Regions from separate parts of the Comamonas fluminis genome, predicted to be linked through region 3. Evidence: predicted binding sites of a transcription regulator. Region 3 holds the regulator's gene; each other region holds the start of a gene.
What was found. The regulator sigma-54, encoded in region 3, starts transcription at its own class of promoters, with help from an activator protein. The targets are predictions, from matches to a motif close to TGGCANGNAANCTGCTTT.
Positions count from the first base shown of each region.

Region 1: the regulator sigma-54 is predicted to act here: its motif matches at 2,159-2,176, upstream of glnA (type I glutamate--ammonia ligase).
Region 2: the regulator sigma-54 is predicted to act here: its motif matches at 1,600-1,617, upstream of JDW18_RS22765 (pilin).
Region 4: the regulator sigma-54 is predicted to act here: its motif matches at 5,316-5,333, upstream of JDW18_RS09825 (collagen-like triple helix repeat-containing protein).

Region 1 covers NZ_CP066783.1:3,194,644-3,201,922, reverse strand. The annotation lists gene JDW18_RS14900 (polysaccharide deacetylase family protein) at 1-30, shown strand, start outside; gene JDW18_RS14895 (sterol desaturase family protein) at 52-1,032, shown strand; gene JDW18_RS14890 (EI24 domain-containing protein) at 1,047-1,925, shown strand; gene glnA (type I glutamate--ammonia ligase) at 2,225-3,640, shown strand; gene JDW18_RS14880 (hypothetical protein) at 3,819-4,340, shown strand; gene glnL (nitrogen regulation protein NR(II)) at 4,380-5,489, shown strand; gene ntrC (nitrogen regulation protein NR(I)) at 5,538-7,070, shown strand.
Region 2 covers NZ_CP066783.1:4,806,192-4,813,470, forward strand. The annotation lists gene JDW18_RS22280 (O-antigen ligase family protein) at 1-982, opposite strand, end outside; gene JDW18_RS22765 (pilin) at 1,117-1,563, opposite strand; gene JDW18_RS22290 (FHA domain-containing protein) at 1,758-2,471, opposite strand; gene ssb (single-stranded DNA-binding protein) at 2,768-3,316, opposite strand; gene JDW18_RS22300 (MFS transporter) at 3,433-4,608, opposite strand; gene uvrA (excinuclease ABC subunit UvrA) at 4,835-7,279, shown strand, end outside.
Region 3 covers NZ_CP066783.1:4,560,767-4,568,045, reverse strand. The annotation lists gene lptA (lipopolysaccharide transport periplasmic protein LptA) at 1-315, shown strand, start outside; gene lptB (LPS export ABC transporter ATP-binding protein) at 312-1,103, shown strand; gene JDW18_RS21200 (RNA polymerase factor sigma-54) at 1,171-2,766, shown strand; gene JDW18_RS21195 (membrane-bound PQQ-dependent dehydrogenase, glucose/quinate/shikimate family) at 3,046-5,424, shown strand; gene JDW18_RS21190 (TetR/AcrR family transcriptional regulator) at 5,517-6,185, opposite strand; gene JDW18_RS21185 (aspartyl/asparaginyl beta-hydroxylase domain-containing protein) at 6,346-7,272, opposite strand.
Region 4 covers NZ_CP066783.1:2,055,713-2,062,991, reverse strand. The annotation lists gene JDW18_RS09865 (Lrp/AsnC family transcriptional regulator) at 52-540, shown strand; gene JDW18_RS09860 (hypothetical protein) at 622-933, shown strand; gene JDW18_RS09855 (LysE/ArgO family amino acid transporter) at 960-1,604, opposite strand; gene JDW18_RS09850 (HTH-type transcriptional regulator ArgP) at 1,673-2,581, shown strand; gene JDW18_RS09845 (DUF2721 domain-containing protein) at 2,705-3,193, opposite strand; gene JDW18_RS09840 (DUF3149 domain-containing protein) at 3,429-3,578, shown strand; gene JDW18_RS09835 (SlyX family protein) at 3,693-3,935, opposite strand; gene JDW18_RS09830 (aminotransferase-like domain-containing protein) at 3,932-5,128, opposite strand; gene JDW18_RS09825 (collagen-like triple helix repeat-containing protein) at 5,433-7,279, shown strand, end outside.

The sequences.
Region 1 (7,279 bases), 1.4 Mb from region 3:
TATCAGGGCTGGATTGCACAGCACCGCTGAGTGCGGCACGAGGAGTGAGTTGTGGAGTGGTTGGTTCAGACTTTTGCGGATGCGCAGCAGCGCCTGTTTGAAGGCGTGGTGCAGCCTTTCTTGTTCCATTTCGGTATGGCCAATCTGCTTGAAGACGGCTATACAGCCACAGGCTGGCTGCTGGTGGGGCTGCTGGAGATTGCAGTCATGATCGCTGTCATCGTGCCCCTGCAGCGCTGGAAGCCGGTGGAGCCCGTGGTGGACCGTCAGGCCATTCGTGTGGACATTCTCTACACCCTGATTCACCGGCTGGGCCTGTTCCGGCTGGCCCTGTTTTTCACTGTGGATCCGATGTGGGATGCCCTCATGGGCCAGCTCCATGTCTGGGGTCTGCCCGGTTTTCACCTGGACGATATCTGGCCGGGTGTGACGGACAACGCCTGGGTCAGCCTGGTGCTCTATCTGATCGTTTTCGATCTGGTGGAGTACTGGATTCACCGCGGTCAGCATGGCTTGACCTGGTGGTGGAAGCTGCATGCCGTGCACCACTCGCAGCGCCAGATGACGGTGTGGAGCGATAACCGCAACCACTTGCTCGACAGCGTGATTCACGACGCCATCATCGTGCTGGTGGCGCAGGCAATTGGTGTGGCACCCGGGCAGTTTGTGGCCATCGTGGCATTGACCCAGCTCAGCGAGAGCTTTCAGCACGCCAATGTCCGCATCTGGTTTGGCAAACTGGGCGAGCGCCTGTGGATCAGCCCGCGCTTTCACCGTCGTCACCATGCCATTGGCATTGGTCATGAACCTCTGGCGCCAGTGCGCAACAAGAAAGTGCATGGCAACAACTTTGGCGTGCTGCTGCCCTGGTGGGATATGTTGTTTGGCACGGCCAACTTTGATCTGCGCTACGACCCCACAGGGATTCGCGATCAGGTGCAGCCCAACGCACAAGGTCAATTGCGGGATTACGGCCGTGGGTTCTGGGCGCAACAATGGCGAGCCGTCCTACGATTGATGGGTCGCGCATAAATCAATCCTTGAGTATGCTTGCCAGCATGAGCTTGCTACTCGACTCTTTCTGGCGTGCACTGGCGTATTGCCTGCATAAGCGGGTGATTGCGTGGTCCCTGTTCCCCTTGCTCCTGATGGCGCTTCTGTCCTGGGGGCTGGGTTACTTGTTCTGGGCCGATGCCGTGCTCAAGGTTCAAAGCCTGCTGGATGGCGTGGGGTGGCTGCACACCGTCTGGCTGTGGTTCCAGTCCCATGGCGTTGGCTATGCTTCAGAGGTTGTTGCATCCATTCTGGTCGTGCTTGGGGCTACGCCAGTGCTGGTGGTGCTGGTGCTCATGCTGGTGGGGCTGTTCATGGCGCCTGTGCTGACTGATCTGGTGGCGCAGAAGCGTTTTCCCCAGATGGAGAAAAAGCATGGCGGTTCTTTCGTGGCCAGCGTACTCTGGTCCGGTGGCTCCACGGCCATTGCGCTGCTGGCCTTGATCGTCACCCTGCCTCTGTGGGTCTTTCCGCCCCTGATGCTGGTGGTGACGCCGCTGATCTGGGGCTGGCTCACATACCGTGTCATGGCCTTCGATGCGCTGGCAGATCACGCCAGCAAGGAAGAGCGACGCAGCCTGTTTGTACGCCACCGACTGTCGCTGATTCTGATGGGCGTCATCTGCGGCTATCTGGGCATGGCCCCGGGCATTGTCTGGGTCTCGGGGCTGGTGTTCCTGGCGGCATTCTGGATTCTGATTCCCATTGCCATCTGGATTTATGCGCTGGTGTTCGCGTTCTCGGCATTGTGGTTTGCCCACTTCTGTCTGGCAGCACTGGCGCAGCAGCGTGGCCAGCAGGGGCCGGGGGAGCCCTCTGCACAAGTTCCCTTTGCCCCGGGCATGGCCGGTAGTGCTTCTTCTGCGCTGTAGCCAGCATGCACCAAACAGGCGCTTTTATTTATTGGCACTATTTTGGTGCATAAGAATTCACCAAAATAGTGCGTTTTGGCAAAGCCATCTTGCGGTGCGACAATATGCACCGCTTTGGAGCCTTCTCAGGCGCCCCAAATTGCGTGGCTGTCTTATATGCTTGCCCTGAATATGCTTATGGATTCATGGCTTTGCCTTGAACTCAGGCATCTTGATGCAGCGTGTTGGCAAGTTGGCACGCAAACTGCTTAGTACTATTTATCCTTTTTTGATCAGCCAAATTTGGCAGGAGAGATCTGATGGCGAAGACCGTTGCAGACGTGATGCAGATGGTGCAGGACAACGAGGTCAAGTTCGTGGACCTGCGCTTTACCGATACCCGCGGCAAGGAACAGCACGTGACAGTGCCTGTGTCGCACTTCGACGAGGACAAGTTCACCTCGGGCCATGCTTTCGACGGTTCTTCCGTGGCAGGCTGGAAGGGCATCGAAGCCTCGGACATGCAGCTGGTTCCTGATCCCAATACAGCCAATATCGATCCCTTCTTTGAAGAGACCACACTGATTCTGCAGTGCGATGTGATCGAGCCCAGCGATGGCAAGGCCTATGACCGCGATCCCCGCTCTATCGCCAAGCGCGCAGAAGCCTATCTGAAGGCTTCCGGCCTGGGCGATACCGCTTACTTCGGACCAGAACCCGAATTCTTCATCTTCGACGGCGTGCGCTGGGGTACCGAGCCTCAGAACCCCTTCTTCGAAATCGAAGAATACGAAGCGCCCTGGAACACCGGCACCAAGTTTGAAACGGGCAACCGTGGCCACCGTCCCCGTAACAAGGGCGGCTACTTCCCCGTGCCTCCCGTCGACAGCACGCAAGACATGCGCGCTGAAATGTCCCTGCTGCTGGAAGCCGTTGGCATTCCTGTCGAAGTGTTCCATCACGAAGTGGCGGGCGCTGGCCAGAACGAAATCGGCACACGCTTCTCGACACTGGTCGAGCGCGCTGACTGGACCCAGCTGCAAAAATACATCATCTGGAACGTGGCCAACACGTACGGCAAGACGGCAACCTTCATGCCCAAGCCCTACGCTGGTGACAACGGCTCCGGCATGCACGTGCACCAGTCCGTGTGGAAGGATGGCAAGAACCTGTTCGCAGGCGACGGCTATGCTGGCCTGTCTGACTTCGCGCTGTACTACATCGGCGGCATCATCAAGCACGCCCGTGCCCTGAACGCCATCACCAACCCTGGCACCAACAGCTACAAGCGTCTGGTTCCCGGCTTTGAAGCGCCTGTGAAGCTGGCTTACTCGGCCAAGAATCGCTCCGCTTCCATCCGTATTCCTTACGTGAGCAACCCCAAGGCTCGTCGTGTGGAAGCTCGCTTCCCCGATCCACTGATGAACCCTTACCTGGGCTTTGCGGCTCTGTTGATGGCGGGTCTGGACGGTGTGGAAAACAAGATCCATCCTGGCGAAGCTGCCACCAAGGATCTGTACCACCTGCCTCCCGAAGAAGACAAGCTGGTGCCTACCGTCTGCCACAGCCTGGATCAGGCCCTGGAAGCTCTGGATGCCGACCGCGCCTTCCTGACCAAGGGTGGTGTGTTCTCCGATGCGATGATCGACGCCTACATCGAACTGAAGATGGGCGAAGTCACTCGCTACCGCCAGTCGGTGCACCCTGTCGAATACGACATGTACTTCTCGCTGTAAGGCGAAAGACTCAAAAAGGCGGCCTGGCCGCCTTTTTTATTGCACCAGCGGTTGACCTGGCTGGGTCAGGGAACCTATCGGTCTCAGGTGATACCAAGAAATGACGACAACGCAATGCGCTTGGAGCGATACTCACTCCATTGCAGTCAAGCAGTCGCAGTCTGCCTGAGAGGAGCCAATGAAGAAGTTTTTAGTGTTGCCATTGCTGATGACCGTGGGTGCTGCTGCTTGGTCGCAGGATGTGATCTACCGTTGCGGAAATGAATACACCAACAATGTTTCACAAGCCAAGGCAAAAGGTTGCAAGCCGGTAGATGGCGGTGGGGTAACCGTGATTCACGGCACCCGTCCATCTGGGGGCAGCAGCACGGGTGGCAGCGCGGCTGCAACAGCGCCCAAGGCCAAGCCAGCTGCGCCTGCGTCCTCAAGTCCCGCGCCAGTGCGCAGCGACAATCCTGCCCAGAAAGCCCGTGACTCTGATGCCCGGGCGATTTTGCAGTCCGAGCTGAACAAGGCGCAAAGCCGGCTCAACACCTTGCGTGCCGAATACAACGATGGCAATCCCGTGCGCACGGCGCTGGAGCTGCGTAACCCGCAGGGCTACCCAGAGCGCGTAGAAAAGCTCAAGGCCGATATCGCCCGCCAGGAAAGCGATGTGGCTGGTATTCGCCGGGAGCTGGATCGTCTGCCTGCCAATTAACGCAGTCGTGCAGGGGCTGCTTCACCGGTTTTTTGTCTCATGAACGCATTTGCAGCCCCTTTATCCGAGGACTTCCCGGCTACCAGAAACACCAGTCAAAGTCAGAGTTTTCAGTCTCTTGACTGGCTGTGCACGCTGATTGCCGTGCTTGATACCCAGGGCGTGGTGTGCTTTGTCAATGCCGCGCTGGAAAACGCGCTGGGTCAGTCGCGCCGCACCATGGAGGCCACAGAGTTTGCGGTGTGCTTCTCAGAGCCAGCCTTGCTGGACAAGGCCTTGAGCGGTGCCCGCTCCAATGACTTTGCTGCCTTGCGCTTTGAGGCTGCCTTGCTTCGGCTGGGGCAGGAATCCTTGCCCGTGCATGTCACCGTCTCGCTGGTAGAGCAACTGGGCCATGTGATGGTGGAGATGTGGCCGCTGGAGCAGCAGGCCCGCCAGGACCGTGAGGAGCGCATTCGCGAGCAGGCACAGGCCAATAAAGAGCTGATTCGTAATCTTGCCCATGAAATCAAGAACCCTCTGGGGGGCATTCGTGGTGCGGCTCAGCTGCTGCAGATGGATCTGGCAACGCCAGAGCTGCGCGAATACACCACTGTCATTGTTCATGAGGCCGATCGCCTGCAGGCACTGGTTGATCGCCTGCTGGCACCCCATCGTCACCCCCACGAAGTGGGCGACGTCAATATTCATGAAGTCTGCGAGCGCGTGCGTTCGCTGGTGCTGATCGAGTATCCGCAGGGACTGAAGATCACGCGTGACTACGACATCTCGATTCCTGAGTTTCGCGGCGATGGCGCGCAGCTCATTCAGGCCTTGCTCAATATCGTGCAGAACGCAGCTCAGGCCATGAACCTGCGAATTGCGGCGGGCGATGCCGAGATCATTTTGCGCACACGGGTGGCGCGACAAGTCACCCTGGGACGCCAGCGTTACAGACTGGCATTGGAATTGCATGTCATTGACAACGGTCCAGGCGTGCCCGATGCCATCAAGGAAAGAATCTTCTATCCCTTGGTGTCCGGCAGGGACGGGGGCTCCGGTTTGGGGCTGACTCTGGCGCAGACCTTTGTTCAGCGCCACCATGGTCTGATCGAGTGCGACAGCCAACCCGGCAGAACAGATTTTCGAATTCTGATTCCCCTGCCATAAGCCGCCTGACATCATTTATCAGACGAAGAAGGGAAGGATGCAACAGCAATGAAGCCAATCTGGATTGTGGACGACGACCCTTCCATCCGCTTTGTGCTGGAAAAAGCACTGGGGCGTGAGGGCTGGCCTATTCGCAGCTTTACCCAGGCTCGCGATGTTCTCAAGGCCCTGGCTGATGTGGACAGCACGGATCCTCAGCGTCAGGCGCCTCAGGTGCTGGTCAGCGATATTCGCATGCCCGGCGGCTCAGGCCTTGAGCTGCTGGAGCAGGTGAGGGCGCAGCAGCCCGGCCTGCCCATGATCATCATGACGGCCTACTCCGACCTGGACAGCGCGGTTTCTGCCTTCCAGCGTGGAGCTTTTGAGTATCTGCCCAAGCCGTTTGACGTCCCGAAGGCGGTGGAGTTAATTCGCCGCGCGGTGGAAGAAAGCCAGCGCGAGGAAGTTGCCGATATCCAGACCCCCGTTCAGGCCGAAATGCTGGGTCAGGCGCCCGCCATGCAGGATGTGTTTCGGGCGATTGGCCGCCTGAGTCAGAGCCAGGTCACTGTGCTGATTACCGGTGAATCGGGGGCAGGCAAAGAATTGGTGGCCCGAGCATTGCATAAGCACTCTCCCGTTGCAGGTGGGCCGTTTGTAGCTATCAATACTGCAGCAATCCCCAAAGACTTGCTGGAGTCGGAGCTGTTCGGTCACGAGCGTGGCGCCTTCACCGGTGCCCAGACGCAGCGACGCGGTCGCTTTGAACAGGCCGAAGGCGGAACGCTGTTTCTGGATGAAATTGGCGACATGCCTTTTGAGTTGCAGACGCGTTTGCTGCGTGTGCTCTCCGACGGGCATTTCTATCGGGTGGGCGGCCATCAGGCCGTCAAAGCCCATGTGCGCGTTATTGCCGCCACGCACCAGGATCTTGAGCAGCGCGTTAAAGACGGGGCTTTCCGTGAAGACTTGTTTCACCGTCTGAACGTCATTCGTCTGCGCTTGCCCGCCTTGCGTGAACGCAAGGAAGACGTGCCCATGCTCACGCAGCATTTCCTGCAGCAAAGTGCGCGGCAACTGGGCGTTGAGCCAAAGCGCATGAGCAGTCAGGCCATGCACAGGCTGCAGACGTTCAGCTTCCCGGGCAATGTGCGCCAGCTGGAGAATATCTGCCACTGGCTCACCGTCATGGCGCCAGCGCAGCAAATTGCACTCAAAGACTTGCCTCCAGAGGTGCTGGGCGCTGCGCCGCCGGGGACTGCGCAACTGCCTCCTGCTGCGGCGCTGCCCGTGGCCAGTGCCGCTCCCCGGCTGGAAGAGGATTTCAGCGCTATGGCTCATGAGTCTGCAGAGGCTGGGCAGAGCGCTATTCCCTGCGGCTGGCTTGAGGGCTTGGGCAAGCAAGCGCAGGAACTGCTGGCACAGGGGCATAACGATGTCTGGGATCAGCTGTCGCAGAAATTTGAAGCGCAACTTCTGCGCGCTGCGCTGGCGGCTACGCATGGCCGGCGTGTGGAGGCTGCAAATCGTCTGGGCATTGGCCGCAACACCATCACGCGCAAATTGCAGGAGCTGGGGCTGGATAACGAAGAGTTTGATTGAGCAGAAAAGTCAGTCGTTACATACAAGCGACCATCAGACTTTCCTACACCTGCACCATCAGTTTTTGAGGACCCGAAAAAGCACCGGAGGACAATAATTTGCAAATGCTTCCATGATTTGCAGTTGTCCCCCGTGCCTCTCTTATCCTCATTTCACTCTCCATTCGGCTTGAACCGGCTGCTCACTCAGCCCGGTGCATATACGCCTGT
Region 2 (7,279 bases), 250 kb from region 3:
CAAGCATTGAGTGCACCATTATGGGCAAAGGAAGCAAGAGTAAAGAAAAATTTTTCTTATTTTTTTTAAAAAATGAGAAATGAATCCATCCCCAAAAAATTACCAGAACAAACCCTAAAGGTATCCCAAACCAAACAAAGAAGTCCAAAAATAAATTGTGTGCACTACCGATCATCACACCGTGCTGCACGAAATGATTCTCAACAACCTCAAAGTGTGCTGCACGTGTGTTGAGCACACCATATCCCACCAATGGATGCCTAAAAATTGCATCCACAATAGTGCCCCACAACTCAAAGCGTCCTGTAGATAAATCACCTTCAGCAAGAATATTTCTTGTTTCAAAAATATTTTTGCTTATAAATATCACCAGCCCAGAAAAAATAATAACAAACGTTTCAAACCAGCTCTTAAAGCAAATACACAAAACCAATATCAAAAATAAAGATAAAAATGACGTCTTAGAAGAAGCAAAAGCCAATGCACTTGACATCAAGAAAAAAACAGAAATTACTGTTATTTTCCCAATTATTGATTTTCTGTAAAAATAAATAATGCAGCACATCCCAGTCAAAATCAAGCTTGCAGCTAAATTAGGTTGCCCAAAATTGGCATACGGCCTTCCACGAGAGCTATCGTACCCAGCTTTCCAGATATCTAAGAATTCATATATTTCAAAAAATTGGCACAAAATTATTACAGAACTAAATACAGAAGAAAATATCAATACTATAAGAAAATTTCTCCCAATATCATTTTTAAAATTTGCAAAAGAACTAACAAATAAAATACCAAAAATAGAAAATAAAAATGCCATCCAGAAATTTTCTGAATATATTTCTTCACCATAAAACAATCTTACCAATGAAATTAGTATAAAAATAATAAAAAATATAGAGATATTATTTATTTTTAATTTTTCACCAACAAAGCAATCTCTAACGACAATAGTAACAACAGCCAAGAATGCAAAAAACTCCATGGAAGAATTTCTCCATGGAGGCTCATATGTTGTTACCACGAATGAAAGAAAAACGAATAAAATAAATAATAATTCAGATACTTTTTTTATCATAAAAAAAGCCCCTCGAAAGGGGCTCCTATTACAAGGATAAATTACTTGCAGCTAGCAGGCAGATACTTTGCAGGCATAGTTCCCGCAGCACATGTCCACTTAACTGTGCCAGTATCAGTGTCCCCCACACCAGTCAAAGTCAAAGTTGTTCCATTTGCAGTACCACCTAAAGCACTAGTACCAGTCACAGTGATCTGCGCTTGTGCACCAGAATTCGAGTCTTGGTAAGCAACGCTGGCAACATACTTCGAGGAAGCATTGGTAATGTAATCGGCAGCAGATGCAGCTGCAGGGAATGCACTCTTGGCAGCATAAGCTTCAGACAACGAAGTACGACCAGCAGACGCAGCCAGAACCATTTCAGAAACCTTAGCACGTGTGGTGTAATCCTGATAAGCAGGCAGAGCCACGGCAGCCAGAATACCGATGATCGCCACAACGATCATCAGTTCGATCAGGGTAAAACCCTTTTGAATGGAACGCTTCATGAAAAACTCCCTTGGTTGATGAAGTAACGCTTCTATCAAGCAAATGGCGTGCCAACTGCAATCAATGCGCTAGGCCCACATAGATTGACACTTTTGCTTGCAGGATCCTCAACAGCTGCAACATTTTTGGCTACCCTAACAGTCAGGCTGACAAATTTGTCAGAGTGCTTGACGGGAATCAAGCACCCTCAGTGTCACTCCACGACAAAACGCATGGTGCTTCCTGCCAGTTCCATGGTGTCGCCATTGAGCAGGGGCACGGACAGGGGGCCAACGACCTGACCATTGAGCTTGAGCGCTTCGCTTTCGCCTTCCAGCTGGGTCAGCACAAAGCCATGGGGCTTTTGCGTGATGGAGGCGATGGCTACGCCTGGCTTGCCCAGGGTGGTAACGACCTTATAGAGCGAGACTTCTTTGCCAGCCATGCTGCCAGTCATCATGCGAATGACAGCATGACGTTCGGGCAGCGATGAGACCGTGCCCTGGATGGTTGAAGCAAAGCTGGAGATTTCACCAAAGCCGGATGGGCTGGACAGCTTTGCATAGTCGCTGTCTGGCTCTTCAGAGATATGGGCTAGTGTTTTGCTGACGGATGGCACTGGCGCGTCGCTGTCCATCAGCACATTGCCAAGGAAGCGGATTTTGTAGCGGCCAATGTCCAGCAGGTCGCCGTGCAGCAGTTCATGCTTTTGAATGGCACGACCGTTGACGAAGGTGCCGTTGGTGCTGCGCAGGTCTTCGATGGTGACCTTGCCATCCTTCATGGTCAGCACGGCATGCTCACCGCTGACGGCGAGGTTTTCGATCACGATGTCGTTGTATGGACGACGGCCCAGCGTTGTGCGCTCTTTGACGAGAGTCACTTCCTTGATGACGGCGCCGTCAATCGAGATGACCAAATTCGGCATGCTGGGTGCTCCTAAGGCAAGGGCGAAGTTGCGAGTTTCACAGAACCACAGTTCAGCCCTCTTCAAAATGAACAGGGCAGGCTTCGAAGCGTAACTTTATGAAACAAATCGAATGCTCTACTGTATTTTACAAAGACGATGAGCTTTGCAAAGTTCATTAATTTTTCATGAATTAGTCAGGTTCTGTCGTCACAAAGGTTCAAATTCCTGAAATCTCGCAAAAAGTCACTCACAGAAACAACACAGCCCGCTCTCTTGCGAGAAGCGGGCTGCTGCATCAGTGGGTCAGCTTGTGCTTAGAACGGGATGTCGTCGTCCATGTCGTCAAAGCCCGAAGCGGCGCGCTGGGGTGGGGGCGACATGGGGGCCGGTGCAGGACGGGCCGCAGGCGCTGCTGGGCGCTGTTGCTGCATGGGGGCAGGAGCGGGAGCACGGCGGGGCGCTTCGTAGCTGCTTTCGCCGTAGCCGTCATCGCTGCCGTAGCCACCTTGCTGCTGACCACCGCCCTGGCGGCTGCCCAGCATTTGCATGGTGTCGGCGCGGATTTCTGTGGCGTAGCGCTCCTGGCCGGTGGCTTGATCAGTCCACTTGCGGGTGCGCAGGCTGCCTTCCACATAGACCTGGCTGCCCTTGCGCAGGTACTGGCCCACGATTTCGGCCAGTTTGCCGTTGAAGACGACGCGGTGCCATTCGGTGGCTTCGCGGTTTTCGCCAGAATTCTTGTCGCGCCAGCGGTCCGTGGTGGCGATGGTCACGTTGGCCACTTGGTCGCCGCTGGGGAAGGTGCGCATTTCCGGGTCACGACCCAGATTGCCGACGATGATGACTTTGTTGACGGATGCCATAGGTTTACCTTTTCAAAAAGTGGCCCGGGTATTGACGATTCGTCCCGAACCAATGGAGTGCGCATTTTGCCCCAAGCAGAATGACCTGCTTGCGGGATTACCCTTGATTTACGGACTCAGCCATGACGTCCTACAGGGCGCAGCGGCCAAGTCACCAGCAGCCACAGTGCGGTCAGCACAGCGGTCATCACAAAGAGACCCGGCACGCCCACAAACTTGGCAACCGCACCGCCGATAGCGCCACCGGCAAACAAGCCCAGCGATTGCAGCGTGTTGTAAGCGCCCAGCGCCGCACCGCGCAACGGCGCCGGGGCCATGCGCGATACCAGACTGGGCTGGGTTGCCTCCAGCGCGTTGAAGCCGCAGAAGAACAGGAACATCAGCAGCGCCATGCACCAGACCGTGGGAATGGTGCCGCTGGCGGCCAGCATGCCCAGACCGATCTGCACCACCAGCACCAAGCCTATGGCGCCCAGCAGGGCCTTGCGCAGCTTGCCCTTGCGCTCCATGGAAAACAGCATGCCCATGGCCAGAAAGGACAGCAATACAGCTGGCAAGTAGATATGCCAGTGCTGCTCTTTGACCAGCCCCGCCTGCACCAGCATGGCGGGCACGGCTACCCACATGGACATTTGCACGGTGTGCAGGATGAAAACGCCAAAGTTCAGGCGCAGCAAATCCTTCTGGCCCAGCAGATCGCTGAACTTGCCCTTGGGCGCATTCGCATGCTGCTGCGGCTCAGGCGGCACCACCCACAGCACCACGGCGATACCAGCCATGGCCAGTGCGCAGGTCAGGCCAAAGATGCCAGACAGGCCAATCCAGGCGTTGAGCAGCGGGGCCAGCACCAGCGCCAGCGCAAACATCAGGCCGATGCTGCCGCCCACCATGGCCATGGCCTTGGTGCGCACGCCGTCACGCGTCAGGTCGGCCAGCAGGGCGGTCACGGCTGCAGATACTGCGCCTGCGCCCTGAATGGCGCGGCCCACCATCAGGCCGGTCAGCGAATCGGCCATGGCAGCAATCAAGCTGCCAGCGGCAAACACCAGCAGACCGGCGACGATGATGCGCTTGCGGCCCAAGCGGTCAGACGCCAGGCCGATGGGCAGCTGGAACACGGCCTGCGTCAGGCCATACATACCCATGGCCAGACCGATCATGGCGGGGTCGTCACCGCCGGGGTATTTGCGCGCTTCCAGCATGAAGACGGGCAGCACCAGGAACAGGCCCAGCATGCGCAGCGCAAAAATCAGCGCCAGCGCACCACTGGAGCGGCGCTCCTGAGACGTCATGGTGGTGGAAGATTTGTCGCCGCCCTGCGTGCCCGCACTAGGGGATGTATTGATTTTTTTCACGCTCAAATTTTGCCAAGAGTCGAAGTCTTATGCCCACGTTAAATAAATCACCAGCGGGCAAAAGAGAGGAAATAAAACCGTAGATTGTCCGTGAACCTGAATCATCTAGTCAGAAGCAAGCCCGTCTGACTATCATGGAGAGTTTTCCCCGTCTGGAGCGCCCGTGTCCCTGAAGTCTGATTCGCCCTCTGAAATCCACGATGACAGCCTGTATCTGGGCCGCTCACTCGCGCAGACGCGGATTGCCATTCGCGGCGCACGCACGCACAACCTCAAGAATATCGACCTCGATATTCCGCGCAACCAACTGGTGGTGATTACCGGCCTGTCGGGCTCGGGCAAGTCCAGCCTGGCCTTCGATACCTTGTATGCAGAAGGCCAGCGTCGCTATGTGGAAAGCCTCTCGGCCTATGCACGCCAGTTTCTGGGGCGGCTGGACAAGCCCGATGTCGATCTGATCGAAGGCCTGTCGCCCGCCATCTCCATCGAGCAAAAGGCCACCAGCCACAACCCGCGCTCCACCGTGGGCACCGTCACCGAGATCAACGACTACCTGCGCCTGCTCTACGCCCGCGCCGGCACGCCGTTCTGCCCTGACCACAACCTGCCGCTGCAATCCCAGACCATCAGCCAGATGGTGGACAGCGTGCTGCAACTGCCCGAAGACACCAAGCTGATGATCCTCGGCCCGCTGGCGCGGGAAAAAAAGGGCGAATTTGCCGAGCTGTTTGTGCAGCTGCAAGCCCAGGGTTATGTGCGCTTTCGCGTGGATGGGCAGATTTACGACGCCCAGTCCCTGCCCAAGCTGGAAAAGAACGAGCGCCACAACATCGACGTGGTGATTGACCGCGTCAAAGTGCGTGAAGACATCAAGCAGCGCCTGGCCGAAAGCTTTGAGGCCGCCCTGCGTGCCGGGGGCGCCGACGCCGGTGGCCGCGTGCTGGCCCTGGAGATGGATAGCGGCAAGGAGCACTTGTTCAGCGCCAAGTTCGCCTGCCCTATGTGCGACTACTCCCTGCCCGAGCTGGAGCCGCGCATCTTCTCCTTCAACTCGCCCATGGGCGCGTGCCAGGCCTGCGACGGTCTGGGCAACAGCGAAGACTTCGACCCCGACCGCGTCGTGCCCTTCCCCACGCTGAGCCTGGCCAGCGGCGCCATCAAGGGCTGGGACAAGCGCAACAACTACTACTTCTCCATGCTGGAGAGCGTAGCCAAGCACTACGGCGTCAGCACCGATACGCCGTTTGAAGAGCTGCCCGAGAACGTGCGCAACGTCGTCCTCTGGGGCTCTGGCGATGAAGCCATGCCCTTCAACTATGTTTTTGAGAGCGGCGCACGCAAGGGCGAAGCCTTCGTCAAGTCGCATCCCTTCGAAGGCATCATCCCCAACATCAAGCGCCGTTTTCGCGAAACCGAATCCACCGTGGTGCGCGACGATCTGGCCAAGATGCGCACCATTCGCAAATGCCCGGAATGCGAAGGCACACGCTTGCGCCGCGAGGCCCGCTTTGTGCGCGTGGGTGAAGGCGAGCAGGCCCGCGCCATCTATGAAGTCAGCCACGCCACGCTGAGCGATGCGCTGCACTGGTTCAAGCACCTGAACATGGCCGGGGCCAAGGCCGAAATTGCCGACAAAATCGTGCGCGAAATTGCCTCGCGCCTGCTGTTCCTCAACGACGTGGGCCTGTCGTACCTGAGCCTGGACCGCAGCGCCGATACACTCTCGGGCGGCGAGGCCCAGCGCATTCGCCTGGCCTCGCAAATCGGCTCGGGCCTGACGGGCGTGATGTATGTGCTGGACGAGCCCTCCATCGGCCTGCACCAGCGCGACAACGACAAGCTGATTTCCACGCTGGAGCATCTGCGCAACATCGGCAACAGCGTGATCGTGGTGGAGCACGACGAAGACATGATGCGCGCCGCCGACCAGATCATCGACATGGGCCCTGGCGCGGGCGTGCATGGCGGGCGCATCATGGCCCAGGGCACGTATGAGGACATCAAGGCCAACCCCGATTCGCCCACGGGCCGCTATCTGAACGGCACGCAGAGCATTCCCGTGCCCAAGCACCGCACGCCGTGGCTGCCGAAATTGAACTCCCCCCTGAGCGGCGATGCCGCTTCCCCCCAGAGGGGGGACAATGCCTTCGCTACGGGGCGGCCCTTGCTCGGCATCTCTGGTGGGGGCAGTAGCGACCTACAGACCTTACGCGTAGAAGGCGCCAGCGGTCACAACCTGAAAAAAGTCACGGTGGACTTTCCCGTGGGCCTGTTCACCTGCGTGACGGGTGTTTCGGGCTCTGGCAAATCCACGCTGGTCAACGACACGCTGTATGCCGAAGTCGCCCGTCAGGTGCACCGTGCGGGCACCGAGCCTGCGGCGCATGAGGACATCATCGGCATCGATTACTTCGACAAGGTCATCAACGTCGATCAATCGCCCATCGGCCGCACGCCGCGCAGCAACCCCGCGACCTATACCGGCCTGTTCACGCCCATTCGTGATCTGATGGCCGAAACCAATACGGCACGCGAGCGTGGCTATGGCCCCGGGCGCTTCTCGTTCAACGTTTCGGGCGGGCGCTGCGAGGCCTGCCAGGGCGACGGC
Region 3 (7,279 bases):
GAGTACGACGGCAAGGCCGATATCGTCAAGTTCATTCGCCGCGGCGAAATGCGCCGCTATCGCGGTGGGCAGCTCAATGACCAGGTGACGGGCTCCATCATCATCTACAACAACATCACCGACGTTTACACGGTCGATGGTCAGAAGACTAGCGGCGGCCTGCCCAGCTCTTCCGTAGGCCAGGGTGGTCGTGTCCGCGCTGTCATGGCACCCAAGGACGGCACGCCCGGCGCTCAGCCCAAGCCCGCGACACCTGCAACGCAGCTGCGCCAGAGCATGACGCTGGGCGGCGAGAAAGTTGACGAGAAGAAATGATCGAGCCCACTTTCTCTGACGCCAGCGGCAGCCGCACCGGAGAGGCCGGCAGCCGTCTGGAGGCCCGGCATCTGGCCAAGTCCTATGGCAGCCGCAAGGTGGTCAAGGACGTATCCCTGTCCGTGCAAAAAGGCGAAGTGGTCGGTCTGCTCGGCCCCAATGGCGCGGGCAAGACCACATCGTTTTACATGATTGTGGGTCTGGTGCGCAGCGATGGTGGCGAGATCTTCATCGACGGCCACGCTGTGGGCAATATGCCGATTCATCAGCGCTCGCGTCTGGGTCTTTCCTATCTGCCTCAGGAAGCCTCGATCTTTCGCAAACTCAGCGTGGAAGACAATGTGCGCGCCGTGCTGGAGCTGCAAAAAGATGAGCAAGGCAAGACGCTGAGCCGTGAAGAGGTGGAAAAGCGCCTGACGGGCCTGCTGCAGGAACTGCGCGTGGACCATCTGCGTGAATCTCCGGCGCTGGCGCTGTCTGGTGGTGAGCGCCGCCGCGTGGAAATTGCCCGTGCGCTGGCCACGCAGCCGCGTTTCATTCTGCTGGACGAGCCTTTTGCCGGTATCGACCCTATCGCGGTGATCGAAATTCAGCGCATCATCGGCTTCCTCAAGGAGCGCGGCATTGGCGTTCTGATTACCGACCACAACGTGCGCGAAACGCTGGGCATTTGCGATCACGCCTTCATCATCAGCGACGGTCATGTGCTGGCCGAAGGCACACCAGAGCAGATCGTGGAGAACGCCGATGTGCGCCGCGTCTATCTGGGCGAGCATTTCAGGATGTGATGGGTAGTATGGCCCCCACGTTCCCTTACTTCATGTACTCACTTCCCCCGCGCCGGGTGTCCCCCCAATGAAACCAGGGCTGTCGCTACGCGTATCGCAACATCTGTCGCTGACGCCGCAGCTGCAGCAATCGATTCAGCTGCTGCAGCTGTCCACTCTGGAGCTGGCGCAGGAAGTCGAGCAGATGCTGATCGACAACCCTTTTCTTGAGCGCGATGCGGAGGATGCGGGCGCTCCTGATGAAATAGCAGCCAGCCTAAACAACTCAAGCATTTCAGAGATATATCAATCAGAAAAAGAGACTGAGAAAGCGCAGGCAGCTTCAGAATCCATAGCAGAGCCCGCCACCGCAGAAACCCCGGAAAACCTGAACTGGGAAGCCGATGGCATTGATGGCCAGGATGGCGAGTGGGGCGGGGAATCCAGCAGCGAGTGGGATAGCCCATCGCTCAGTGGCAGCGGCTCTGGCAGCAACCGGGACAGTGACGATGAGGTCGATGCCATTGACCTGGCCCGCGAGCATGTGAGCCTGACCGACTTTCTGCATCGCCAGGCGCTGAGCCTGCACCTCGGGGCAGAAGACATGGCTGCGCTGCGTTTTCTGATCGAGTCGCTCAGTGACGACGGCTACCTTGAAGACCCCTTGCAAGAGCTGGCGCAAAGCCTGGCTGGTGATGACTTTGAGGAGCGTGAAGAGCTGGAGCAGCGCTTTTCCATTGCACTCAAACTGTTGCAAAGTCTGGAGCCCGTAGGCGTTGGCGCGCGCGACCTGGCTGAATGCCTGCAGCTGCAACTGCGCGATCTGATCCGCGAGGCCGAGGACGAGGGCACGACACAAGCGCACATGAATCTGCTGCTTCTGGCGCAAAACATCTGCGCCCAGCCCATGGACCTGCTGGCGCGGCGTGATCTGCGCAAGCTCACCAGCCTGTGCGGCGCCCGTGAAGAGGCTTTGCGCGAAGCCATGGCACTGATTGCACGGCTGGAGCCACGGCCAGGGCGCCGGTTTATGGATGTGGAGCGCCAGATCGTGGTGCCTGATGTCATCGTGCGCCCTGTGCGCGCCAGTTCAGGCCGCGTTGATTTTGCCGTGCAGCTCAACCCCGATGTGATGCCCAAGCTGCGTGTGCACGATATCTACGCCAGCGTGCTGCGCCGCCACAAAAACAGCGAAAGCCATGCCGCACTGCAGCAGCGTCTGCAGGAGGCCCGCTGGTTCATCAAGAACATTCAGCAGCGTTTCGACACCATCTTGCGCGTCTCTGAAGCGATTGTGGAGCGGCAGAAAAACTTCTTCGTGCATGGCGAGTTGGCCATGCGCCCGCTGGTGTTGCGCGATATTGCAGACCAGTTGGGCCTGCATGAATCCACCATCAGCCGTGTGACAACCGCCAAGTACATGGCCACGCCGCAAGGCACATTCGAGCTGAAGTACTTCTTTGGCTCAGGCCTGGGCACAGAAACCGGCGGCAGCGCGTCCAGCACGGCAGTGCGTGCGCTGATCAAGCAGTTTGTGGACGCGGAAGACACGAAAAAGCCGTTATCAGACGCCAAACTGGCCGATATGCTCAAGGAGCAAGGCATCGAATGTGCCCGCCGCACCGTCGCCAAATACCGCGAACAGCTCAAGATACCCACGACCACGCTGCGCAAGGCGCTGTAAAAGCTCGCTGCCGCCCACAAAAAAGCCGCTGATGCATTGCACAGCGGCTTTTTTGTGGGCGGGTGACTTCTGTGTTCTTTTCGGCTGATTTGTGGATCGCATGAGTTTTCAATTTATTCAGAAATTTATAAAAACAATACCAAATGGTCATTTTTGATTCGTTGCCTATTAAAAATGACTGATTGGTATAGTTCATGTACAAGAGTTGATGCCGGATTGTTTTGCATGGCTGCTCTTGCCCGGATCTGATGCCGGTTTTCTGTTCTTGATGGTGCATTTATGTCTACAACACAAACAGCCAAGCCCTCTGGTGGCTTACTGCCACGCATTTTTGGCGTGGTTCTCGTGCTGGTGGGCCTGGTTCTGGCGATCGGCGGCATTCGCCTCGCTGCGCTGGGTGGGTCCTGGTACTACCTTATCGCCGGTTTGCTGACGGTTATTTCCGGTGTCTTTCTGGTCAAGCGCAATGCCAAGGGCGGCCTGCTGTACCTGGTGGTCGTGGTCGGCACGGTGATCTGGGCGCTGGCCGAAGTCGGTGCTTTTTTCTGGGGCCTGGTGCCTCGCCTGGCGCCGGTGCTGGTGCTGGGCTTTTTGGCAGCGCTGTGTGTTCGGACGCTTTCTGGTAAGCAAAACAAGCTGGCCATCCCCGCCGCCGCTGTGCAAGCTCTTGTGCTGCTGGCCGGTGCGGTGTCCATCTTCACGCCGCACGATACGGTGCAAAACACCGCCAAGCTGGGCGAGACCCCGGTGCGCGAAGTGGCCACGGTGTCTGATGCCAGCAGTGCCGACAATCAATCGCTGCAATTTGGCCGTGATGCCGACAGTGCCCGCTATGCGCCGCTGGACCAGATCAATGCTGCCAATGTGAACCAGCTGAAAGTGGCATGGACTTTCCATACAGGTTCAAAAACTGGCAAAAACTACGAAGACCAGAACACGCCTATTCAGATTGGCGACAGCCTGTACATCTGCACGCCAGAAAACCGCGTGATGGCGCTGGATGCCGAGACTGGCGAAAAGCGCTGGGAGTGGAATCCTCATGTGAAGGAAGCATCGTTCTGGAATCGCTGCCGTGGTGTGGCGTATTACGAGATGCCCCAGGAGATGAAGTCGGCCGATGGCTTGTGCGACACCCGCATCATCACCACGATGAAGGATGCCCGGCTGTGGGCCTTGGATGCCAAGACCGGCAAGGTGTGCTCCAGCTTCGGCAAAAACGGCTCGACTGATTTGTCCGAAGGCATGGGCCCGTATGAAGAGCATTTCTACATGCCCACTTCGCAGCCCTTTGTGGTGGGCAGCCGCGTCATTGTGGGCGGCTGGGTCTGGGACAGCCAGCGCACCGATGAGCCTTCGGGCGTGGTGCGTGCGTTTGACCTGAAAACGGGTGAGATTGACTGGGCATGGGATCTGGCCAACCCCGGCATCACCAAGCTGCCTCCCGAAGGTGAAACCTACACCAAGGGCACGCCCAACTGGTGGTCGTCTGGCGCCTATGACGCCAAGCTGAACCTGATCTATCTGCCGCTGGGCAACGGAACACCTGACTTCTGGGGTGGCCACCGCAGCAAGGAAACCGATGCGCATTCCAGCTCCATGGTGGCGCTGCATGCCGACACCGGCAAGCTGGCCTGGAAGTTCCAGGGCATCCGCAATGACACGTGGGACTATGACGTTGCCTCGCCTCCCACTCTGGTTGACCTGCCCGATGGCAAGGGCGGCGAAACGCCTGCACTGGTGATGGCGACCAAGACGCACCAGCTGTTCATGCTGGACCGCCGCGATGGCAAGCCCGTGGCCCAGGTGGAAGACCGTCCCGTGTCGCAAGAGATGTTGCCCGGTGACCGCGTTGCTGCGACGCAGCCCTTCTCGGTTGGCATGCCGCAACTGGCCAAGGACAAGCTGGAAGAAACCGATATGTGGGGTGCCACCATGTTCGATCAGCTGTATTGCCGCATCAAGTTCAAGCAACTGCGCAATGACGGCATGTTTACAAAGATGACGGATAAGCCCACGCTGATCTGGCCTGGCTACTACGGTGGCTTCAACTGGGGCGGCATGTCGGTGGACAAGAAGCGCAATCTGCTGATCGTCAACGACATGAAGATGCCGCAAATTGGCTGGCTGATGCCGCAGGACAAGTTCGACGAAGCCAAGGCTATTGCCAAGACCATGGGCAAGGGTGCGGGCGTACCCCAGCAAAAGGGAACGCCGTATGTGGCGATTCGCGGTGCATTCAACTCGCCGCTGGATATCCCCTGCCACGCACCGTCGTGGGGCAATCTGACCGCCATTGACCTGACCACCCGGAAGATTGCCTGGCAAGTGCCCATGGGCACGGTGGAAGACAGTGTGCTCAAGGGCGTGCGTGCTTCGCTGCCTGTGCCACTGGGTATGCCATCGCTGTCCGGTCCCATCACCACGGCGGGTGACCTGGTCTTTCACGTCGGCACGCAGGATTACTACATCCGTGCCTATGACGTGAAGACTGGCAAAGAGGTCTGGAAAGACCGCCTGCCCGTGGGGGCCCAGGCCACGCCCATGACCTATCTTTCGCCCAAATCGGGCCGCCAGTTTGTGGTGACCGTGGCTGGGGGCGCCCGCATGACGGATGACCGTGGCGACTACATCATTGCCTACGCATTGCCCCAGAAGTGAGGCCCTCTCTGGCCTCTGTCCAAGAGCTGAAAGCTGAGAACTGAAAATTAACCCCGCCGTGCGCAAAGCCGGCGGGGTTTTTTGATGGCTGGCTACCTGGCGGGGCTGGGGGCGTAGCGGCCAAAAATGGCATCGATCTGCACCTGTGAAAGCTCGGCAGGCTGGCAGCCAGCTTTGACGACGCCTTGCATGGAGTCGTTGGCCAGATAGACCCAGAATGGTGATCCGGTCAGCATGGCTGCAGTGCTTGGCAAGATGCCTTGCAGCTCGCCTTCATCCAGGGCGCGCTGATACAACTGCTCTACCAGTGCGTGCCAGGGTGAAAAAATCCTCTCCAGATAGAACTGGCCCAGCATGGGAAAACGCTTGGCTTCGCCCAGCACCAGACGAGCCAAGTCGGCTCGCACCGACTGGTGAAAACGCACCATCGGCGGTGTGACCAGCCGGGAAATATAGGCATGCATGCTCTCGCCGTCATGGCGCGGCAGGCTCAAGGCAGACAAGGCGGATTCGCTGAATGTCACCTCAAGGGCCCCCAGCAGAAGCTCTTCCTTGGATGCAAAGTGCAGGTATAGCGTGCCCTTGGCCAAGTTGGCCCGCTTGGCAATTTTGTCCATCGTGGCGCGGGTGATGCCCACGTCCATGAATTCGGCAATCGCGGCGGTCACGATTTCGCTGCGGGTCAACTCGGTCTTCTGCGGGCTGGGGCCGCGCGTGCGGCGCCGCGTGACAGGGGCAGAATCGGGTGAGGAGCGAGTCATAACGGAAAGCAAAGATACGCCGAGAAAGGCAGAAGTCTGATCTTAGTGACTTTGGCGCTGGCTTGCTTCTGGCCCTGCAGTCGTTGCGCACCGAGTGCTGGCGCCACAAAAAAAGCCGCTGATGCATGGCACAGCGGCTTTTTGTGATTCTGGCAAGTGCTTATTTCGTGGGGAGCAGCCACCAGATAAAGAGTGCCAGCACGGCAATCATCAGACCGAATTTGAGGAGCTTGTAAAAGGCCGGATTCCAGTCGCGGAACTTGCGGCGGTACTTGCCCATGTAGAACGAGACCTTGAACAGCTTGCTGATCATGCCGCGTGGGTCGCCCTCATTGTTAGGCGAGCTGGCAGCAGCCACCACGTTCTTGCCCAGCCAGTGGTTGAGCCACTGGGCAAAGCCATTGGTCATGGGGCGCTCCACATCGCAAAACAGCACGATGCGGTTGCCTTCGCTGCGGTTCTCGGCCCAGTGCATATAGGTCTCGTCAAAGATCACGCCTTCGCCTTCGCGCCAGCTGTACGGCGTGCCGTCCACTTCGATCATGCAGCGGTCGTCATTGGGCGCCAGCACGGCCAGGTGGTAGCGCAGCGAGCCAGCATACGGGTCGCGGTGCAGGTTGAGCTTGGCGCCGGGCGGCAGCTCGGCAAACATGGCGGCCTTGACGCTGGGGATGGACTTGACCAGTGCCGTGGTCTTGGGGCACAGCTCCATGGCGGATGGGTGGGCGTCACCGTACCACTTCAGGTAAAAGCGCTTCCAGCCAGTCTTGAAGAAGGAGTTGAAGCCTGCATCGTCGTTGTTGGCGGCAGCCTTGATCTGCATGTTTTTCTGCAAATTGACGGCTTCTTCGCGGATCTCGCGCCAATTGGCCTGCAGTGGTGCCAGCTCGGGGAAGGTGCTGGTGGGCAGATAGGGCGTGCGCGGCACCTTGCTGAACATCAGCATGAAGACGTTGAACGGTGCCGTGAAGGTGGAGTGGTCGAACAACTGCTTCACCACCTTGTGACGCACCTTGCCGCGCAGGTGCATGTACAGGCCGCAGCCGAAGAACATGAGCACCAGGGCCAGAACAATGATTTTTGCCATAGCCTGC
Region 4 (7,279 bases), 2.4 Mb from region 3:
GCTCATTTTCCGGGCTGAATCTGCAAGTTTCGCTCTCTTCGTATTTTTTCCATGCCCGCTGCCGACCTCGACCTCTTTGACCGCGCCATTCTGGCCCTGCTTCAGCAGGACAATCTCATGCCCCAGCGCCTGATTGCCGAGCAGGTCAATCTTTCCGCCCCCGCAGTGCAGCGGCGTATCAAGCGCCTGCAGGAAACCGGGGTCATCGCGGGCAATGTGGCAGTGCTGGACCCGGTGCGCGCAGGCCGTTCACTGACTGCCGTGATCAATGTGCACCTGATCAACGACAGGCCCGACCTGTCCCGGGGCTTTCGCGCACGCATTGCCGCCGAGGCCTCTGTGCAGCAATGCTTTTTTGTGACTGGAGAGACGGACTACATCCTGGTTGTGACGGCCGCCGATATGGATGATTACCAGGCGATTTGCCAGCGCCTGTTTGAAGGCGATGAAAACATTCGCCGCTACAGCACCTCCATCGCGCTGGAGCGCATCAAAACCGGATTACAGATTCCAGTGACGGAAAAGTTGCAACCGTCATGATGCTTGCGCGCGACGGGGGACGCTGGTTTTCAGAAACACAAAATGCAACAATAGCTTCATAAATGACGCACGGAGTTGCACATGGCTGGAACTGTCACCCCCGATATGGCTTCGCTGCTGGTAGAGCGCACGCTGGAGAAATACGCCAAGGACTACTTCCCTCGTCTGGGCCAGGTCAGCCTTGCGTTTCGCGGTGATCGTGCCGAAAAATACCACTACGACAAAATCCGTCCGCTGAGCAGCGCCCGCAGCCAGGGCAAGGATATGGTGGTGATCGAAGGTGTAAGCCAGAAGACGGGAGCAACCTCGCTCTACCGCATAGAGTGCAACAGCTGGAATCTGATCGAAGTGCTGGAGCTGCTCGAAGAAATCAGCCCCGCCCGCGTGGGCTGAGCGCAAAACGGCAGGCCCGCCGCGCCTCAATCCATTTGAGTCAGGCCGCTGGCCACCCACCAGGCCAGTGTCAGCATCATCACGCCTGTCAGGCCATCCATCACACGCCAGGCCTTGGGGTTGGCAAAAATGCCTTTCATGCGCTGGCCCGCAAAAGCCAGCAGCACAAACCAGCTCAGACTTGCGCAGGCCGCACCCATGACGTAGCTCCAGCGGCTTACGCCCTGCTGCTGCGCGCCGATGGAGCCCATCAGCAGCACGGTATCCAGATAGACATGCGGGTTCAGCAGGGTAATCGCTGCCAGCGCGGCCATCACACTCATCAGGCTGCGGGGCGCCAGCACACGTTTTTCTGCGTGCATGGCCGCATCCGGCGCCAGCCACATGCGGCGCAGTGCAAACAGGCCATACGCTAATAAAAAGATAGCACCACCCAGCGTCAGGTAGTAGGCCAGCCCCGGATAGCGGGCCATCATCTGCGACATGCCCGCCACGCCCACAGCCACCAAAATCGCATCGCTGAGCACACACCAAGTCACGCAGGCGCGCACATGCTCGCCCTGAACAGCCTGTCGCAGCACATACAGATTCTGAGCACCAATCGAGACGATGAGGGAGATGCAGACCGTAAAGCCGGCCAGCCATGCAGAGGAGAATTCAGAGGAAAGCATGGCGCGATTGTGCTGCGCAGCATTTGTTAAGTAAAATTACATTTACTCAATCAAATTAAGAATTTCTAATGCTTGACTACGCAGGACTGGAAGCGCTGGCCGCCGTGGTGCGCGAGGGCAGTTTTGAACGTGCAGCGCACAAGCTGCATGTCACGCCCTCGGCGGTATCGCAGCGCATCAAGCAGCTGGAGGAGCGCGTGGGCCAGGTGCTGGTGCTGCGCGGCCAGCCCTGCACGGGCACCGATGCGGGGCGGCGCCTGTGCCTGCATGTGGAGCAGGTTGCACTGCTGGAAAACGATTTGCGCCGCAAGAACCCCGAGCTGATTCCCGAAGGCCAGAGCGCCCTGCCCTCGCTGAAGCTGGCGGTCAATGCCGATTCGCTCTCCACCTGGTTCATGGATGCCATGGCGGCCTTCACGCAGGACAGCAATGAGCTGCTGGATATCAGCATTGACGATCAGGACCACACGGCGCAGCGCCTCAAGCAAGGCGAAGTCATGGCTGCTGTCACGGCCACGGGCTCGGCCATCACCGGCTGCAACACCTGGCCGCTGGGCGGCATGCGCTATGTGGCCGTGGCATCACCTGCGTTTGTGGAGCGGCATTTCTCGCAGGGGCTGACGCCGCAGGCCATCGCCCGGTCCCCCATGATGTGCTACGGGCGCAAGGACAGCCTGCAGGACCAGTGGCTGCAAAGCCTGGGGGTGGATGGCAGGCGCAATGCGGCGCGCCACTTTCTGCCCTCCAACCAGGGCTACACCCGCGCGCTGGAGCTGGGCATGGGCTGGGGCATGCACCCCGTGCAGATGATTGAGACAGAGTTGCAGCGCAGCAGTCTGGTAGTGCTGCTGCCCGAGCAAAGCCTCTACACCCCCTTGTACTGGTGCCACACGCGCAGTGCGCAGGCCAGCCTGCAGCGGCTGACGGACTGCGTGCTGCATGCCGCAGCGGCCTGGCTGGAGCAGGATGCGAGCTGAAGATTCACGCAGGCAGCTTCATTTTTGATAGCTGGCTGCGCATATCCATCTTTGGCCTCAGGCCGATTCCATCCAAAAATCTGCAGACACCGTGCACAGCCCGCTCTCAAAACAAGCGTCGCTTTAGCTGTCCCGCTCCACATCACGCACCGCAGCCTTGGCGCGGGTGAGCATGTGGAAGTCCAGAATGCGGGTGGCCATGACGGTTTCCCAGAGGAAGCAGCACAGCGCCGAGACAAAGGCCACCACACCCAGCAAAAAGCTGAACACGGCATAGCCGTGACCGCTGACGCCGTAGGCCTGCCCCACAAACAGCAGCACGATGGTCAGCCCGATGCACATGCCGCACAGCGTGAGCAGGCCAATGGCCACATTGGCCAGACGCCCGCGCTCGCGCAGAAAGTGCAGCTCTTTCAGATAGCGGGCAACCAGATCATGGTCCTCCAGCGTGCGCAGGCTTTCTTCCAGCTTGCGTGCGCGGTCGATGATGCGCGCCAGCCGCCCCGCTACCGAGCCAATCATCCCGGCAACTGCTGTCAAAAAGAAAACGGGGGCCACCGCCAGCTGAATGCTGTGGGTGACGGTCTGGGCGTCAATGGACCAGATGCTCATGGTGTCCTCAAGTCGGCTCATCAGTAAATGCTTGCTGCCGCTATTTTCATCGCTAAATGTCAGGGTTGTTTTGACATTGGCAACAATAAATCGCAACAAACCAGCCAGCCCGAAGATCAACCGCTTGATCTGGCGCAGATGGGCAAGCCCGCCAGCTTGATGCAGCACAAAGGCCTCTGGCCGGTTCGCCGCCATAGTTGCCCCAACGCTCAATGCATTCATCAAGGAGGGCCGCATGAAGCTGATGATCGACCTGTTTTCCACCGACTATGGACTGATGAGCTTGGCCGTGATTGTCCTGGTCATCGTGATGGCGGTTTTCTTTACCCGCTTGTTCATGGGCAAGATGAAGAATGTGGCCAGCGAGCCGCTGCAGAAGTCCTGAATTCATAGCTGAAAGCGCCTGCTGCTATTAGGCTACAGCACTAATGAATTGTTGAAATCAAAAAAAGGGCCAGACATATGTCTGGCCCTTTTTTGCATGCAAAGCCGCAGCGGCTCAATAGTGGGGCGGCAATTCGTCGCGCAGATTGCGCGGGGCGCCAGAGCCGCCATCGGGCGTCTGGCGCTTGAGTTCCCGCAGCTCGTTGATGAGCACATCCATCTGCTCCTGCTGGCGATAGATGGTCATGTTCAACTGCTCCAGCAAATCCTCGGTGTAGCTGGCCTTGATCTCCAGCTCCATGATGCGCTCCTGCAATGCGTGCAGGTCTTCGCGGGTATCGCCCATGCCTTCACTCATGCTTTAAGTGCCTTGGCCAGACGTGCAATGCCTTCGCGGATCTTGTCTTCATCGGCCGTGGCAAACGACAGGCGGAAGGTGGCGTTATCCGGGTTCTGGGCATAAAACGGTGCGCCGGGCACAAAGGCCACGCCCTCTTCGATGGCCTTCTTGGCCAGCGCTCCAGCATCGGCCAGCTGACCGCGGGCACCCGTCAGGCGCACCCACATGAACAGGCCACCCGCAGGCTGCACAAACTCCACGGCATCGCCAAGCTGCTCGCGCAGTGCATCGCCCATGGCCTTGGCACGCTTGGCATAGACCTCGCGCACATGGGCCAGGGTCTTGGGCATGACGCCAGACTTCAGGTACTGCGCAGCCGTGGCCTGAGCGAAGGTGCTGGTGTGGGCATCGCTGAACTGCTTGCACATCACGGCGCGGGCCAGCAGCTCTGGCTGGGCAATCAGCCAGCCAATGCGCAGGCCGGGGCTGAGCACCTTGGACAGCGATCCGCAATGCGCCAGCCATTCACGGCTGCCGGGTACTTCACGGCTGAGCGACAGCAGGCTGGCAGGCGGCGCGGCGTCAAAGTACAGATCGCCATAGGGGTCGTCTTCCACCACCAGCGTCTGGTACTTCACGGCCAGCTCCAGCACTTTTTTGCGGCGCTCCAGACTCAGCATTGCACCGCTGGGGTTGCCGAAGGTGGGAATCAGATAGACCAGCTTGGGCTTGTGTTCGGCAATCAGCTTTTCCAGCTCATCGGTCTTGACGCCGTGCTCGTCCACCGGGGCGGAGATCACTTCGGCGCCGTACAAGCGAAAGCACTGAATGGTGGCCAGAAAAGTGGGGCCTTCAACGATGACCTTGTCACCCTCACCCACCATGGTCTTGCCCAGCAGGTCCAGCGCCTGCTGGCTGCCGGTGGTGACGATGAGCTGCTCGGGCGCCACATCGGGCACGCCCTTGGTGGCCATGAAGGCAGACAGTTGCTCGCGCAGGGGCTGGTAGCCCTCGGTCGCGCCGTACTGCAATGCTGCACCGGCTTCTTGCTCCAGAGCCTTGGCCGAGGCGGCACTGATGCCCGCCACGTCAAACATGGCGCTGTCCGGAAAGCCTCCCGCAAAACTGATGATGCCGGGCTTGCCCAGCAGTTTGAACAGTTCACGAATCGCAGAGGTCTCTACGTTGTTGAGTCGATTGGCAAATTGCATACGTTTTTTTTGGTTAAGGCGCGACAGAAAACACAAAGCCGCAGCTGCGGCAGACGTCTATTGTGGCTCTCACAAGGCCTCATAGGGAAGTAGTCATGTTTTTGTAGGACGAATTCCACCTGTCAAGTAATCAAACTCCTACCAACATTTCAAAGTTGATAGTAAATGTTAATTACGTGTAACTTCGTGTCACAAACTTTGAATTGGACAGCCTCCCCCTCCTGAAAAGAACATACGTCTACCGATGCACAGACAGCTGCGTCGCTGGATTTTTTAATTTACTTTTTTGAGGGATGGAGGATTTATGCGCACTACTCGTTTCACCAGCAAGACACTGTCTGCAGCCATGACTGGCTCTACATCTTTTGGCCTGCGCAGCCTGTGCGCCGTGGCTCTGGTTACCAGCCTGGCGGCCTGCGGCTCCAGCGGTTCGCTGCGCAGTGACCTGGGCCCGACCGGCACTGGCGGCAGCGACGTTGTTGCGGGCGGCGGCTCCGGCACAGGTTCCGGTGGCGGCTCGGGGGGCACCATCGTTGGCGGCGGCAGCGGCAATGGCACGGATGGCAGCACCACCGGAAACACCGGCGGCAGCGGCGGCTCCGGTAGCACGGGTGGCAGCGGCTCTGGCGGCGGTACCGTCGTGGGCGGTGGCGGCACCAATGGCACAGACGGCAGCACAACAGGCAACACCAACGGCGGTAACAATGGCGGCAACAACGGAAACAGCGGCACCGGCGGTGGCGATACCGTCGTCGGCGGCGGTGGCAACAGCGGCAATAACGGCAACAGTGGCAACACGGGCGGCGGCACCACCACAACGACTACAGGCCCTCTGACACCTGTCGCTGAGACCCTGACCCGCACGGCAGACACCGTCGGCGGCCTGACGGCTGTGACAGGCGACGCCAACACCATCGTCACCAATGTGCTGACAACAGCGACCGCCAACACCGCGCTGTCGGGTATTGCACAGCCTGCCAGCGGCATTCTGGGCAACACCAACAGCGCTATCAACAACCTGGCGGGCGGCGTCTATGCCGGCCTGGGCCAGATTGGTACCAACCCCACACCCATTACCACCACCGTGCAAAGCGTGGCGCCCACCGTGGGCTACCTGGGTGGCGCAGTCACCTCTGTGGGCAGCACCGTCGGCGCACTGGACAAGCCTGAACTGGGCGTAGTGGGCGATGTCGCCGGTCTGGCCGGTGGCCTGGTTGGCGGCGTGGGTCAGACGGTTCAAGGTCTGGAAGGCACCGTCGGTCAGGTGGTTGGCAGCCCTCTGGTATCCGGCCTGACCACGACTGTGGACAAGGTCGCAACTCCCGTGCTGACGGGTGTTGTGGGCACTGTGCAAGGGGTTACGCAGGCTACGGGCCTGGGCCAGCCTGTGAACAATATTCTGGCCACCGTGGGCGGCGTGGTGACCAATGTGGGTAACGCACTGGCCAACACCGGCACACCCATCGTATCGCCACTGGGCGGTGTGGTGGGCAGCGTAGGTAACACGGTGGCAGCCGTGGGCGGCGTGGTGAACAACCCTGCCACGGGCACCGCCAGCAGCGGCCTGCTGGGCGGCGTGCTCAGCGGCAGCGCCCTCAGCGGCGTTACCGGTGGCAGCACTGGCGGCGCAACAACCGGCGCTCTGGGTGGTGTCACCGGACTGGTTGGCGGCACCCTTGGCACAGTCACTGGTGCTCTCGGCGGCGTCACCGGCGGCGTTACTGGCGGTACAACCACCGGCGGCGCTGCAGGTGGTCTGGGTGGCGTGACAAGTCTGGTTGGCGGCACTGTCGGCACCGTTACCGGCGCCCTTGGTGGCGTTACCGGCGGCCTGACTGGCGCAACCACAGCCGGTGGCGCCGCAAGCGGTCTGGGCGGTGTGACCAGCCTGGTCGGTGGCACGGTGGGCACCGTGACCGGCGCTCTGGGTGGCGTCACGGGTGGTGTGACTAGCGCTGCAACAGGTAGCACCACAGGTGCTGCAGCATCGCCGGTCTCTGGTGTCACCGGTCTGGTGGGCGGCACTGTCGGTGCGGTAACCAGCCTCGTGGGCGGCACACTGGGCGGCGTCACCTCCGTTGCAAGCGGCACAACAACAACCACCACAGCCACTGCTGGCGCAACCACCTCCACGTCCACTGCCACAGGCGG